Regions from separate parts of the Psychrobacillus sp. FSL H8-0510 genome, predicted to be linked through region 1. Evidence: predicted binding sites of a transcription regulator. Region 1 holds the regulator's gene; each other region holds the start of a gene.
The links. Region 1 encodes LexA, which represses DNA repair genes until DNA is damaged. Its sites were predicted from a motif close to CGAACATATGTTCG; they were not measured.
Positions count from the first base shown of each region.

Region 2: a site for LexA is predicted at 1,512-1,525, ahead of recA (recombinase RecA). Genes of this name have one in related genera too.
Region 3: a site for LexA is predicted at 1,356-1,369, ahead of uvrB (excinuclease ABC subunit UvrB). Genes of this name have one in related genera too.
Region 4: a site for LexA is predicted at 1,263-1,276, ahead of MHI40_RS08900 (Y-family DNA polymerase). Genes of this name have one in related genera too.

Region 1 is NZ_JBBOYZ010000001.1:1,451,500-1,454,719, forward strand. It holds gene MHI40_RS07020 (hypothetical protein) at 1-96, opposite strand, end outside; gene MHI40_RS07025 (hypothetical protein) at 289-459, opposite strand; gene MHI40_RS07030 (peptidoglycan DD-metalloendopeptidase family protein) at 684-1,262, shown strand; gene lexA (transcriptional repressor LexA) at 1,438-2,058, opposite strand; gene yneA (cell division suppressor protein YneA) at 2,231-2,548, shown strand; gene MHI40_RS07045 (YneB family resolvase-like protein) at 2,545-3,195, shown strand.
Region 2 is NZ_JBBOYZ010000001.1:1,346,140-1,349,359, reverse strand. It holds gene recA (recombinase RecA) at 356-1,426, opposite strand; gene MHI40_RS06485 (competence/damage-inducible protein A) at 1,604-2,860, opposite strand; gene pgsA (CDP-diacylglycerol--glycerol-3-phosphate 3-phosphatidyltransferase) at 2,875-3,220, opposite strand, start outside.
Region 3 is NZ_JBBOYZ010000001.1:2,836,332-2,839,551, forward strand. It holds gene uvrB (excinuclease ABC subunit UvrB) at 1-1,290, opposite strand, end outside; gene MHI40_RS14395 (M14 family zinc carboxypeptidase) at 1,755-3,220, opposite strand, start outside.
Region 4 is NZ_JBBOYZ010000001.1:1,815,725-1,818,944, reverse strand. It holds gene MHI40_RS08905 (S16 family serine protease) at 481-1,200, shown strand; gene MHI40_RS08900 (Y-family DNA polymerase) at 1,324-2,577, shown strand; gene MHI40_RS08895 (SDR family NAD(P)-dependent oxidoreductase) at 2,703-3,220, shown strand, end outside.

The DNA of each region.
Region 1 (3,220 bases):
TACAGCGGGTGTCGGAAGCGTTCCAGGTGGTGCAGCTGTATCTGCAATTACATTAGTATTTGCAGGGGTAGTAAACTCTTGAAGTACAAGAACCATATAATTCACCTCCTTATAATAGATTAGCCGTTTGGACGGCATAATATAATATATGTAATAGAAATTAGGAGGACTAGTCATTTTGATTGTCTCGTAAGAAAAAGAATGAAATACTATTAATATTGAAATCTAACACTACATGGAAAACTATATAGTGTGGGTAAATAAGAATAATAAAAAAAGCTCACTTCGTTAAAAAATAAGTGAGCTTTCTGTGTTTATATCTAACTTTCTTTTTTCTAAAATTCTTAATGCATCTTTCAACAGATTAATGTCAATCAAAATTTCTTTCTTCAAATAGTGGTTATTGCATCTATAATAATCATTAATAAGCTTTTTGAGTTCTTCTATAATTAGTTTCATAAATTATTGCCCCTTTATATAGTTATATAGGTCTACAAAAAATAATATTAGTAATTTAACATATGCTTGATTATAAATATTAATACCCAAATTTACTCATTTCTAATCTTTTTTACAATTTATTAGGAAAATATGATGATTATTGACTATATGTTATTAATCATTCGAGCATTAACTAGTGAGAGGGATTGTTCTCTACTTATTAATAGGAGGGAGGTTATAAATTGTTTATAAGACCAAGCGAAGGAGAAATTACATCTCGTTTTGGAGAAATTCGAAAAAATAGTAATGTTAAAGTCCATAAAGGAGTTGACATTGGGAGTGATGGTAGTCCGATTATAAGAGCATCTGCCAGTGGTAAAGTGACTAGAGCGAAAGTTATTGGAGGATATGGAAATACTATAACGATTGCACATACTTTAAACGGTAAAAAGTACGAAACCTTATATGCGCATCTAAAAACTATTACTGTGAAAGTGGGACAAAGTGTTAAACAAGGTCAACAAATAGGTATTAAAGGGAGTACAGGAAATAGTACAGGTATCCACTTACATTTTGAAATTCACATACCATCTTACGATGTAGGTCAGCCAAATGCGGTAAATCCTTTAAAGTATATAAGTGAAATAAATGTCACTGAAGTTCAGAAACTCTTAAATTCAGCAGGTTATAAATTGATAAATGACGGGATAGAGGGACCCTTAACTATTTCGGCTATTAAAGACTTTCAAAAGAAAAAGGGCTTAACAGTTGATGGGGTAGTCGGAACAAAGACTTTAGCTGCCCTCAAGAAGAAGAAGTAGTATTACTAGTTTACCAAAGCTACTAATTACTTATGTATAAAAATAAAACCCCTCAACCATTAAGGTAAAGGGGTTTTTCGATGATTTCAACGAAAATGTCCACTTTTCGTTGAAATATGATATCGGCTCTTTGTTATCTTACGTTTATTTGTCTATATTGTCAAGTTCGACAAAACTATTGAATATTACGGTAAACTCCAACTACTTTTCCAAGTATACTAACTGAATTTACAATGATAGGTTCCATGGAAGAATTTTCGGGTTGCAGACGGAAATAGGACTTTTCCTTGAAGAATCTTTTAACTGTTGCTTCATCTTCATCAGTCATTGCGACAACAATATCGCCATTATTGGCAGATTGCTGTTGTTTTACAACCACATAGTCACCATTTAATATTCCAGCCTCTATCATACTATTACCCATAATCTCTAACATAAATAAATTATCATCTGCAGTTCCAAATGTTTCTGGAAGTGGGAAGAATTCTTCTATATTTTCAATTGCTGTAATAGGGATACCAGCAGTAACTTTACCGATCAACGGTACATGAACCACATTGTGTTTTTCAGCAACGCTGCCCAAGCCATCCAGAATCTCAATAGCGCGTGGTTTTGTTGGATCTCTCCTAATTAGCCCTTTACTTTCCAGTCGTGCTAAATGTCCATGAACAGTTGAACTAGATGCTAAGCCCACAGCTTCTCCAATTTCTCTAACGGATGGTGGATAACCTTTTTTACGAACTTCTTCTTTTATAAAAGCAAGTATATCTTCTTGTCTTTTAGATGCTTTTTTCATATGTTCACCTCTTTTTGAATAATTATCTCTATCCTTTTCTATCTTAATAATAGTATAACAGGGGAAGAACAGTAATGCAAACATAGGTTCTAATTATTGTTGACAAAAACAAACGTTCGCATTAATATTAAAATATACATTACGAACACACATTCTATTAGGGGGATTTTAAATGACCTGGATGAAAGAAAATTACTTTTTAACAATATTTGTAGCATGCAGTATTGCATTTACAATGTTTATAATAATCTCGAATTCTTTTTCGACAGACGAGAGCCAACATATTAATATAGAACAAGGAGATTCTTTGTGGGCTTTAGCACAAGAATATGGAACGAATGAAGATAAGCTAAAATGGATCGATAAAGTAATTGCGATGAATAATTTGCAAGACGGTCATATTAAAGCGGGGGAAGTTATTATTATTCCAGTCATTGAAAAAAGTTACCATTTCAATCATGATACGGAGATAGCGGGCGATACAAAGTGAAATCAGTTATATATTGTCGAGTGAGTACAGAAAAAGAGTCTCAAGAGACTTCATTAACAAGGCAAGAGGAAGAATTGATAGAATTTGCAAAACTAAATAATTATGAAGTTGAAAAAGTATTTTCAGATCAACATAGTGGATATGATATTGAACGCGAAGGCTTATTAGATTTACTTGACTATATTAAACAAAATGAAATTAAAGCGGTATTTGTACAAGATGAGACACGTATTGGCAGAGGAAACGGTAGAATGGCCGTTCTACATTTACTTCAAAAAACCAATACTTCGATTTATACGTTACAGGATAAAGGGGTCATTAATCTAAACGAAATGGATACTATGCTCTTGGAAATATTGGCGCTAGTGGAGGAGTATCAGCGAAAATTACACAACGCAAAAATTAAAAGAGGTATGAAAAAAGCAGTGTCTCAAGGATATAGACCTGAAAAAAACTTGAAAACAAGAGGTAATCCCGATGGAAGAGAGAGAATAGACGTGCCATTAGAAGAAGTAGTTAGACTTCGTAATGCTGGTCTTACCTATGAAGAGATTTCGATGACTCTAAAAGGTTTGGGGTTTAATATTAGTAAAGCAACTGTACATCGACGTTATATGGAGTACATAGAAACACACGGAGTGAAATGACTTGCACTCTGTGTGTTTTTTCCTT
Region 2 (3,220 bases), 110 kb from region 1:
AAATTATACAATTTTAATTGTATAGATGTAGAAATACTCTGTCAAGGAAGGGAGGTATAATATATATAAAGTAGGACAAAATAGATAGATGTTTGTGCAAAATTCCATTCAAATGAATTTAAACACAAGCTTTTAAAAGATCAAAACTTGTTTCTATCCTTTTAGAAGTGCTTAAATAAGCCATTTTCTATTTGATAATGTTACTAATTTTATAGCCCGAGATGAATGACAAGTCATTTGAAACGGAAATTATAACAGGATTATTATTTATCCAGAAGGAACTAGTCTACAACATACAATTTATATATTTTCAAAAAAAGTCTCTCAAATGAATGAGAGACTTTCTGTCTTGTTATTACTTATCCTCTAATAATAATTCAAATTCTTCGTCTTCGTCCTCTTCAATGTCATGTGCACCAATCGTTAAAGACCCTGCTGCCATTCCAAGAGATTCACGGATTTTACCTGTAATTTCTGCTTTAATAGCAGGATTCTCTTTTAAATATTGTTTTGCATTTTCTCTACCTTGTCCTATACGTTCCTCATTGTACGCATACCAAGAACCACTTTTTTGAATAATGTCATATTCAGAACCAATATCAACTACTTCTCCTTCTTGAGATATTCCTTCACCATACATAATATCTACTTCCGCAGTTCTAAATGGTGGAGCAACTTTGTTCTTCACTACTTTAATTTTTGTTTTATTACCCATAATATCTGTACCATGCTTGATTGCTTCTGCCCGTCTTACTTCTAAACGCACAGAACTATAGAATTTAAGCGCACGACCACCTGTTGTAGTTTCCGGATTTCCGAACATTACTCCAATTTTTTCACGAACTTGGTTGATGAAAATAGCGATTGTGTTCGATTTACTAATAACACCAGAAAGTTTACGTAATGCTTGAGACATTAATCGAGCTTGAAGACCCATATGAGAATCTCCCATTTCTCCTTCAATTTCAGCTTTAGGTACTAAAGCTGCTACAGAGTCAATTACTAGTATTTCAATTGCACCACTACGTACAAGTGCTTCTGCAATTTCAAGTGCTTGTTCCCCTGTATCTGGTTGAGATAAAAGTAATTCATCAATATTTACACCTAGTTTTTGTGCGTAAACTGGATCTAATGCATGCTCCGCATCGATAAATGCAGCTTGCCCACCAGTTTTTTGTATTTCTGCAATGGCATGTAGAGCTACAGTTGTTTTACCTGAACTCTCTGGACCATATATTTCAATAATACGTCCTCTTGGGTACCCACCTATTCCTAGTGCAGCATCCAATGCTAAAGAACCACTAGAAGAAGTAGAAATTTCAAGATTTGTCTTTTCTCCTAATCTCATAACAGAACCTTTACCAAATTGTTTCTCTATTTGTTTTAACGCCATATCTAATGCTGCTTTACGATCATTATTAGCCAATTAATTTCCTCCTCAAAAGAAATGATGATGTTTTTTATTTCTATCCTTACTATACTCGGTCTTTGAGAAATTTACAAGAAAAAAGCGAACGTTCATTCGTTTATTTTTTACGTCTATTTAATTTTGAGTGTGAAAAACGGCTCAAAATTGGATTTTGGGCCGTTTTATTGATCTAAATTAAATTTTCGATAATGTTTGCTCACGCAGTAATCGTATTAAGTAATAGATTGTAAACTTTACTGTTCTAATTCTGTTCGTGTTTCGTAAACCTGAAAGGTTGAGTTTATATGTTACTGGCTTCAAATCACCTAATGCAATTCCAATCCAAATCGTGCCAGCAGGTTGCCCTCCGTGACCATCAGGACCTGCAGCTCCAGTAATACCTACACCTATATCGGTTTGAAATTTTTCTTTTACTTTAAGTGCCATTTGCTCTGCGCATTCACTTGAAACAACGCTATACTTCTCAATAATTGCAGCATCTACACCTAGTTGCTTAATCTTCACGTCTTCTGTATAAGTGATCATACCACCAACCAATGCTTCTCCCATTCCCGGCACTGCAGCAAGTTCTGATTGGAAAAGTCCTGCTGTCATGCTTTCAGCTGCTGAAATAGTCAAGTCATTTTCGATAAGTATTTCTCTAAGTTTCGAAGGTAAAGAGTCATTATTATATCCATAAACGAATTTACCAACTCTGTTTAAAATTTCAGCTTGTAATGCTTCAATCTTTTTCCAAGCCTCATCCTCCGAATTACTCTTTGCTGTTAATCGGAGTGTAACCTCTCCATCAGAAGCAAGGGGTGCAAGTGTGGGATTTGTTTGGTTATCTAGGAGATCTTGGACTTCTGTTTCTAGCTCGGCTTCCCCTATTCCATAGAACCGAATAACATGGGACATAATAACATTTTCATCTAAAAGAAGCTTCGGTAATAGTGGCTTCGCTTCAAATTGGAACATAGGCTCCATCTCTTTTGGTGGACCAGGAAGAAGCATATATGAATGACTATCGGTAGTTAGTAACATACCAGGTGCCATACCATGTTTGTTTTCTAATACGGTGCTTCCTTCTAAAACAAGTGCTTGTTTTTTGTTGTTTTCTGTCATATTGCGACCCATACGCTTAAAGAAATCCTCAATATACATGATTGCATGATTATCTAGCACTAAGTTCATTCCCAAATGCTTGGCAATAGTTTCTTTTGTTAAATCATCTTTTGTAGGACCTAACCCACCTGTGAATATGATTAAATCCGCACGTTTTTCTGCTATTTGGATCGATTCTACCAACCTATCCGCATTGTCTCCTACAACCGTATGATAGTATACGTCCAACCCAATCTCTGCTAGCTGAGTAGATATAAAGCGGGCATTTGTATTAGAAATCTGACCTAGTAATAATTCAGAACCTACTGCAATAATTTCTGCTTTCATAAAGAACTTCCTTCCTACTTAGAATCTAGTAACACTTTGCGATTCAAATAAAAGTAATCCCATCCAGACCATACAGTAAAGAATAAACATACGTAAAGCATGATCATATCAAAAGGAATATGGAACATTTCAAAGAATATATTACCCAATAATAGGGAAGAAATCGCAACTATTTGAGTCCACATTTTTATTTTGCCTAGTTGATTGGCTGCGACTACCTCGCCTTCATTCGCTAATATTAATCGAAGGCCAGTTACTGCAAACTCACGGCTAATAATTAATATAACTACCCATGACGGTGCCATTCCAAACTCAACTAAAATGATTAGAGCTGCAGAAACTAATAATTTGTCTGCGAGA
Region 3 (3,220 bases), 1.4 Mb from region 1:
TTGTCCTTCAATAGGCTTGACAGTTATGACAGGATCTAAAAGTCCAGTTGGTCGGATAATTTGCTCTACCATTTCTGGTGTATGCTCCAACTCATAAGGACCTGGTGTTGCCGAAACAAATATAGCTTGGTTTATATGTTTTTCATATTCATTAAAAGTTAAAGGTCTGTTGTCTAGTGCAGATGGCAATCGAAAACCGTAATTTACAAGCACAGATTTTCTAGCTTGGTCACCATTATACATTCCTCTTACTTGAGGTAATGAAACGTGACTTTCATCTACTACGAGTAAAAAGTCTTTTGGAAAATAATCTAGTAATGTATATGGAACTGCTCCAGCCTCTCTTAAAGTTAAATGGCGGGAGTAGTTTTCTATGCCTGAACAAAAGCCCATTTCTTCCATCATTTCTAAATCATATCTTGTACGCTGCTCTAATCGTTGTGCTTCTAACAGCTTATCCTCGCTGCGTAAGTAAGCCAGCTGTTCTTCCAATTCTTTTTCAATATTAGCTATCGCTAGCTTCATCTTTTCTTCCCGAGTAACGAAATGGGATGCAGGAAAGATAGCAACATGATCTCGTTCTCCTAAAATTTCTCCCGTAAGCGCGTTAACTTCACGAATCCGATCAATCTCATCTCCGAAAAATTCTACACGAAGACATCTTTCATCACGTGAAGCGGGGAAAATTTCTACTACATCACCGCGAACACGAAATTTTCCACGTACGAAGTTTAAATCGTTTCGTTCATATTGAATGTCGACGAGTTTACGTAATAACTGATTGCGTTCAATTTCCATTCCCGTTCTTAGCGATACGACCATTTCATTATATTCTTCTGGATTCCCTAATCCGTAAATACAGGATACAGACGCAATAATAATAACGTCTTTTCTTTCGAATAAAGAAGAGGTTGCAGAATGGCGAAGCTTATCTATTTCCTCATTGACACTGGAGTCTTTTTCTATAAATGTATCGGTTGAAGGAACATACGCTTCTGGTTGAAAATAATCATAGTAACTTACAAAGTACTCAACCGCATTGTTAGGAAAAAACTCTTTAAATTCGTTATATAATTGACCTGCTAATGTTTTGTTATGTGCCATCACTAGCGTTGGTTTGTTTATCTGTTGGATAACATTTGAAATAGTATATGTTTTACCAGTACCTGTCGCACCTAGTAAGGTTTGATATCTTTTTCCTTCTTTAACACCCGCAACTAGTTCTTTTATCGCTTCGATTTGATCTCCCGCTGGCTCATACGGAGCTTGTAATTCGAATATTTGTTCCATACATAAGCCTCCCATTTTTTGAATAATTTCAGTTTAACATACTCTTTTTTTGTTTCCTAATAAAACGAACATACGTTTTTTATCTATCATAAAAGCCACTGTTTTCAGTGGCTTCAGACTGTGACAAACTCAATTTTAGGTATATAGAGTTTAATATTAAACTCGGCAAGGCCCACCACTTCGCTTTCCGTGGGCTTGGCTTCAGCCTCCTCGTCACTACGAAAACATATGCTCCTGCGGTTACTCGTCGCAAAGACATTGGTCAAACAAAGTTCGAGCAATGTCTTTCCTGCGGGGTCTTCAGCTCAAGCTATTCCCACTGAAGTCTTCGTGGTGGACCTTCCCTTATAAACAGTTCCAATAGAGTATTCAATATCTTACTTTTAATAGGACAAATAAACATCCTTCGGAACATTTATTACTATTCCTAACCGTTTATAAAAATGCTTTTGTTAATTTCATTATTATCTTTTAGATGCTTCTTGCGCTAAATATAAGCCTACTTTGTTGTTCTGCCTCCAGATAGCATCCCACTTCGATAAAGGCACAGGAATATCTCCTACATACGGAGAAATTTCTAATGTGATACCTGGCATTTTCGTTTGTTGGATAAACCAATCAGCAGATGCCCCTGAACCGGGCAAATATTGAGGAGGCATTACTTTGTAGCCAGTGAGCTTTGATAATGTTTTTGCCAATGCTTGATCTCGCTTGGATTCTGCTTGCTTTTGATAGTTAAACCAGTACATAATTTGACCTGAAGAATGGTAAGAAATATACGTTTTAAATTTGTGTTTTTTGACGAAATCTCGAAATGCTTGTGACTCTGGTTCACTAAAAGCACTAGGTCCTTTATATGCCATATATGCAGGTTTCTTATGACCGCCGGTAATCTTATCCCAACCAGACGCAAAGTTATCATTTAAATCTACTCCACGAATATTGGATTTCCACCTATTAAAATTAGTACTTCCATTTATCTTTGTAGCAAGTGCCCCATTTTTTAACGATTTTGGTCCGGATTGAACAAGTTTTACACCATCAGGATTCATCATGGGGATAAACCAAATAGCAGTTTGATCCAATGTCTCACGAACATTATATCCACCATAAACAGATTTGTTTTTGTAATGAATGCTATATGTGTCAATCATTTCAACTACAACGTTTGTCGTCATATGCTCGCGAGCATGTAAAGAACCATCTAGTAGAACTTCCTTTTTGCCGTTTCCTATTTTCATCGCATACATAGGGGTACCTTCTACAGATTTACCTATTTGCTCGAGCTTTGTAAACTCTGGATATAATGTTGCAACTACTTGAAGTAAATAAGTCATTTCTTCATAAGTTAAAACTTTTTTCGGTTGCAATAAATCCATATGGACAAAATCATTCATATTTATCCTTGCCTCTTGTCCAAGAAAATAAATAACACCTTTACTCTTTTCTAATGCTATTAAATCCACTGATTGATTGGCGGAAAGAGTTGCTATTTGGATTAATTGTTTATTGTAAATAGGTACCTCATCACGATTATATAATTTCATTGGATATTTCGCTTTTTTGCTAGTATCTATTATAGGTTCCGTCGTCGTAGGAATCGTACCTGCCAGTGGAATATAGTATACTTCTTTACCCACTTCTACTAAATGATAGACAGAAGCAGTTTTAGTACGAGTTAAAACAGCTTCTTTTAACAGAATTCCTTTTTGCACTAGCTTTCCTTTTGTCATAATATAGTATGGGATTTGATCCTCCACTACTTTAAAACTCATTCGCTCTTGTTCAAACAAAGTGCTTGCTTGACTACTATGGATAAATCCTTGTACTCCATTAAAATCAATTTTATAATATCCTTCCTGTAAACCTGTTGTTTCGTACACATCAGCTTTTGTACCATCTAATAATATAGAAGAATCAATGGAGGCAT
Region 4 (3,220 bases), 360 kb from region 1:
TACAAAGACAAGCACGAACAATAGAACGATAGTTTCTGCTTTTAAGGGAAGGCATGGAAAACTCCATTTGATCGAAAAAGAAGCAAACGAGCTAAATAGGCGTTTGCTTTTCTTTGTTATCTGGATATTTGATGTAAATTTCCGATGAACGAATCAGCAATATTTTTCAAATTTCGATTGTTTCGCAAGCACCGCACTTAACTTTGGTAAGACTCCTAGAAATTGTGGATTCAATAGGGAGGTTTTTTTTAGTAGCTAATCGAATAAGTATAAGAGTATGTATCGGAAGGATCGGTGATCAAGATAATTGAATCAACAAACAAGCATCAAATACTTCCGTTTGTAATGACAATTTTTGTTTACTATGCGGAGCTCTATTTGTTTCTCCTCGATTATATTTCTAGTTTTTTCTTTTGCAACATCCTGGCATTGCTCGTTATATTGTGGCCATTTTATTTATTAGGAATTAGGAAAACAAACATGTTAAAACATATCTTCCTATTTTCCTTTATCGCTTCGTTTCTTTTATTGATATATGAAGTACCACTGATTTCAATGGAAGGGAACCGGTATGTCGTATCATCTTATCATCCACCAGAAGAACTAGTAAAAAGCTCTGGAATCTACGTGTTGGGTGTAAATACGATCGAGGTACTACTGGAGGAAGGCTTAGAAGAACAAGATTTTTTAGAGCTTAACAGTCACTCCATGATTTTTGATATAAACCAAGTTACTAATATCCATCGCTATGCGAATAAAACTATAGCACTTATTCAATTGATTGGTATCAATTTAGAAGTAGATTATGTTCATCAGATGTCCATGAATGTAAATGCGTATTTAAGTACAGGTAATATAGCAATTGATGAATTTTTATCTAGAAATAATGTAAATGGGAACAGTGCGGGTTTGGCTCTCGTATTATCCAGTCTAATAGAACAAGAGGAAGTTAAAAATGCAAAAACAATTGGTGTGACAGGTGCTATCAGTAAAACTGGGGAAGTAATAGAAATTGGTCAAGTAAAAGAAAAAGTTCTAAGTGCAAATAAAATAAATCTCCCGTATATAATTCTCCCTCTTGGAAATTTGGAAGAAGCCAATGAAGTAGTGGAATCATTAAATCTTCCAATAGAAGTTATCGGAGTTCAGACTGTCAGTGATGCCATTCAAAAAATCAATGAGCTAAACGAGGAGAAATAAAAGGAGAATGCGAATAATACAACGTTTTTTTGCCTATCTACCCAATTTTTTACCATTGAATAAGAACGTTTGTTTGTAATATACTATAAAGAACATACGTTCCGAAAGAGAGTGGTGAATATTATGTATGAAGGACTAAAAAACCGGAAAATTATATGTATTGATATACGAAGTTTTTTTGCGAGCTGTGCAGCAGCAGATGCTGGCCTGGATGTTACGACTACACCGATTGCAGTCATCGGAAATTTGGAGCAAAAAGGAAGTATCGTGCTTGCTGCATCTCCACCTATGAAAAAACAGTTTGGTGTGAAGACTGGAACTCGCTTGTTTGAAATACCAGATCACCCTTCCATACATCTTATTGAACCTAAAATGGAGTTTTTCGTTCGAGTATCGATGGAAATTACACGCTATTTACATCAGTTTGTCCCACATGAGTCCATTCATGTGTATAGTGTCGATGAGTGTTTTGTAGATCTTGGCGGAACAGAAAAGCTTTGGGGACCTATTGAAAACACGATAAAACGTATACAAGACGAATTATATGCTCAATTTCAGTTGCCATGTGCAGTGGGTATGGGACCAAACATGCTTATGGCTAAGTTGGCACTCGACCTGGAGGCGAAAAAAAGTGGCTTTGCTAAATGGGCATATGAAGATATTCAGGAAAAGTTGTGGCCAGTAACACCTTTAACTGAAATGTGGGGGATAGGATCACGTCTTCAAAAAACATTAAACAATATGGGGATTTTTAAAGTGGGTCAATTGGCGAATACCCCATTATCCTTACTCGAGGAAAAGTTTGGTGTAATGGGCAACCAACTGTATTATCATGCTTGGGGAGTAGATCTATCCGAGCTCGGAGCACCTCTTGCTGAAGGGCAGATTAGTTATGGTAAGGGACAAATATTATTTAGAGATTATCGTAGTAAAAAAGAAGTGATGGCAGTCGTTTTGGAAATGTGTGAGGACGTAGCTAGACGAGCACGTGAAGCGGAAATGGTTGGGAGAACCATACATCTATCTGTTGGGTATAGTAAAGAGGAATTTGGCGGTGGATTTAATCGTTCCCGTTCTATTGATGAACCGACAAATGCCACCATGACGATTTATAAAGTATGTGAGCAAATTTTTGATGAATTTTATGATCGCCGTCCTGTTCGAAAATTATCCATCTCGATTACCAATTTAGAACCAGAATACTCCATGCAACTAAGCTTGTTCGAAGAAAGTAAATGGAAGGAACGGAAGCTTGGAAAAACAATGGATGCCTTACGTAGTAAATACGGTTCTACTTCCGTTTTACGTGCAGTTTCATATACAGAAGCAGGAACTGCAAGAAAACGTGCAGGATTACTCGGTGGACATAAAAAGTGAAACTTAGGTAGTTTAATACTTTGACTTTAGGAAGTAAGAAGACTATATTTAGAATATAAATATCTTCAATTCAAGATATAAAGTTTAGATATTTAAATTTTATTTAGATAGGGAGAGATTTTCTAATGAAATTACAAGGAAAAGTAGCTATTATCACAGGTGGTGCATCGGGAATTGGTGCTGCAACAGCAAGACTTTTTGTTGAAGAAGGCGCAAAAGTTGTGTTAGTAGATTTAAATGTAGAAAAAGGCAAAGCGTTTGAAGCAGAGCTAAAAGCTCAAAATGCCGATGCACTATTTGTTAAAGCAAATATTACAAGTGAAGAAGAAGTTCAAAATATATATAAAGAAACCATCGCCGCTTTTGGTAAAGTAGATATAGTTTTCAATAATGCTGGAATTGGTCGCGTTACTCCTACAGAAGAGTTAGAGTATGCAGAATGGCGGAATACAGTGAATGTCGATTTAGACGGCGTATTCTTAGTTGCGCGTGAAGCAATTCGTGAAATGCTTAAATCTGGTGGTGGCACAATTGTCAACACTGCATCTATGTATGGGTGGGTAGGTTCTCCTGGATCTGCTGCTTATAATGCGGCAAAAGGCGGAGTTATTAACTTAACTCGCTCACTGGCATTAGAATATGC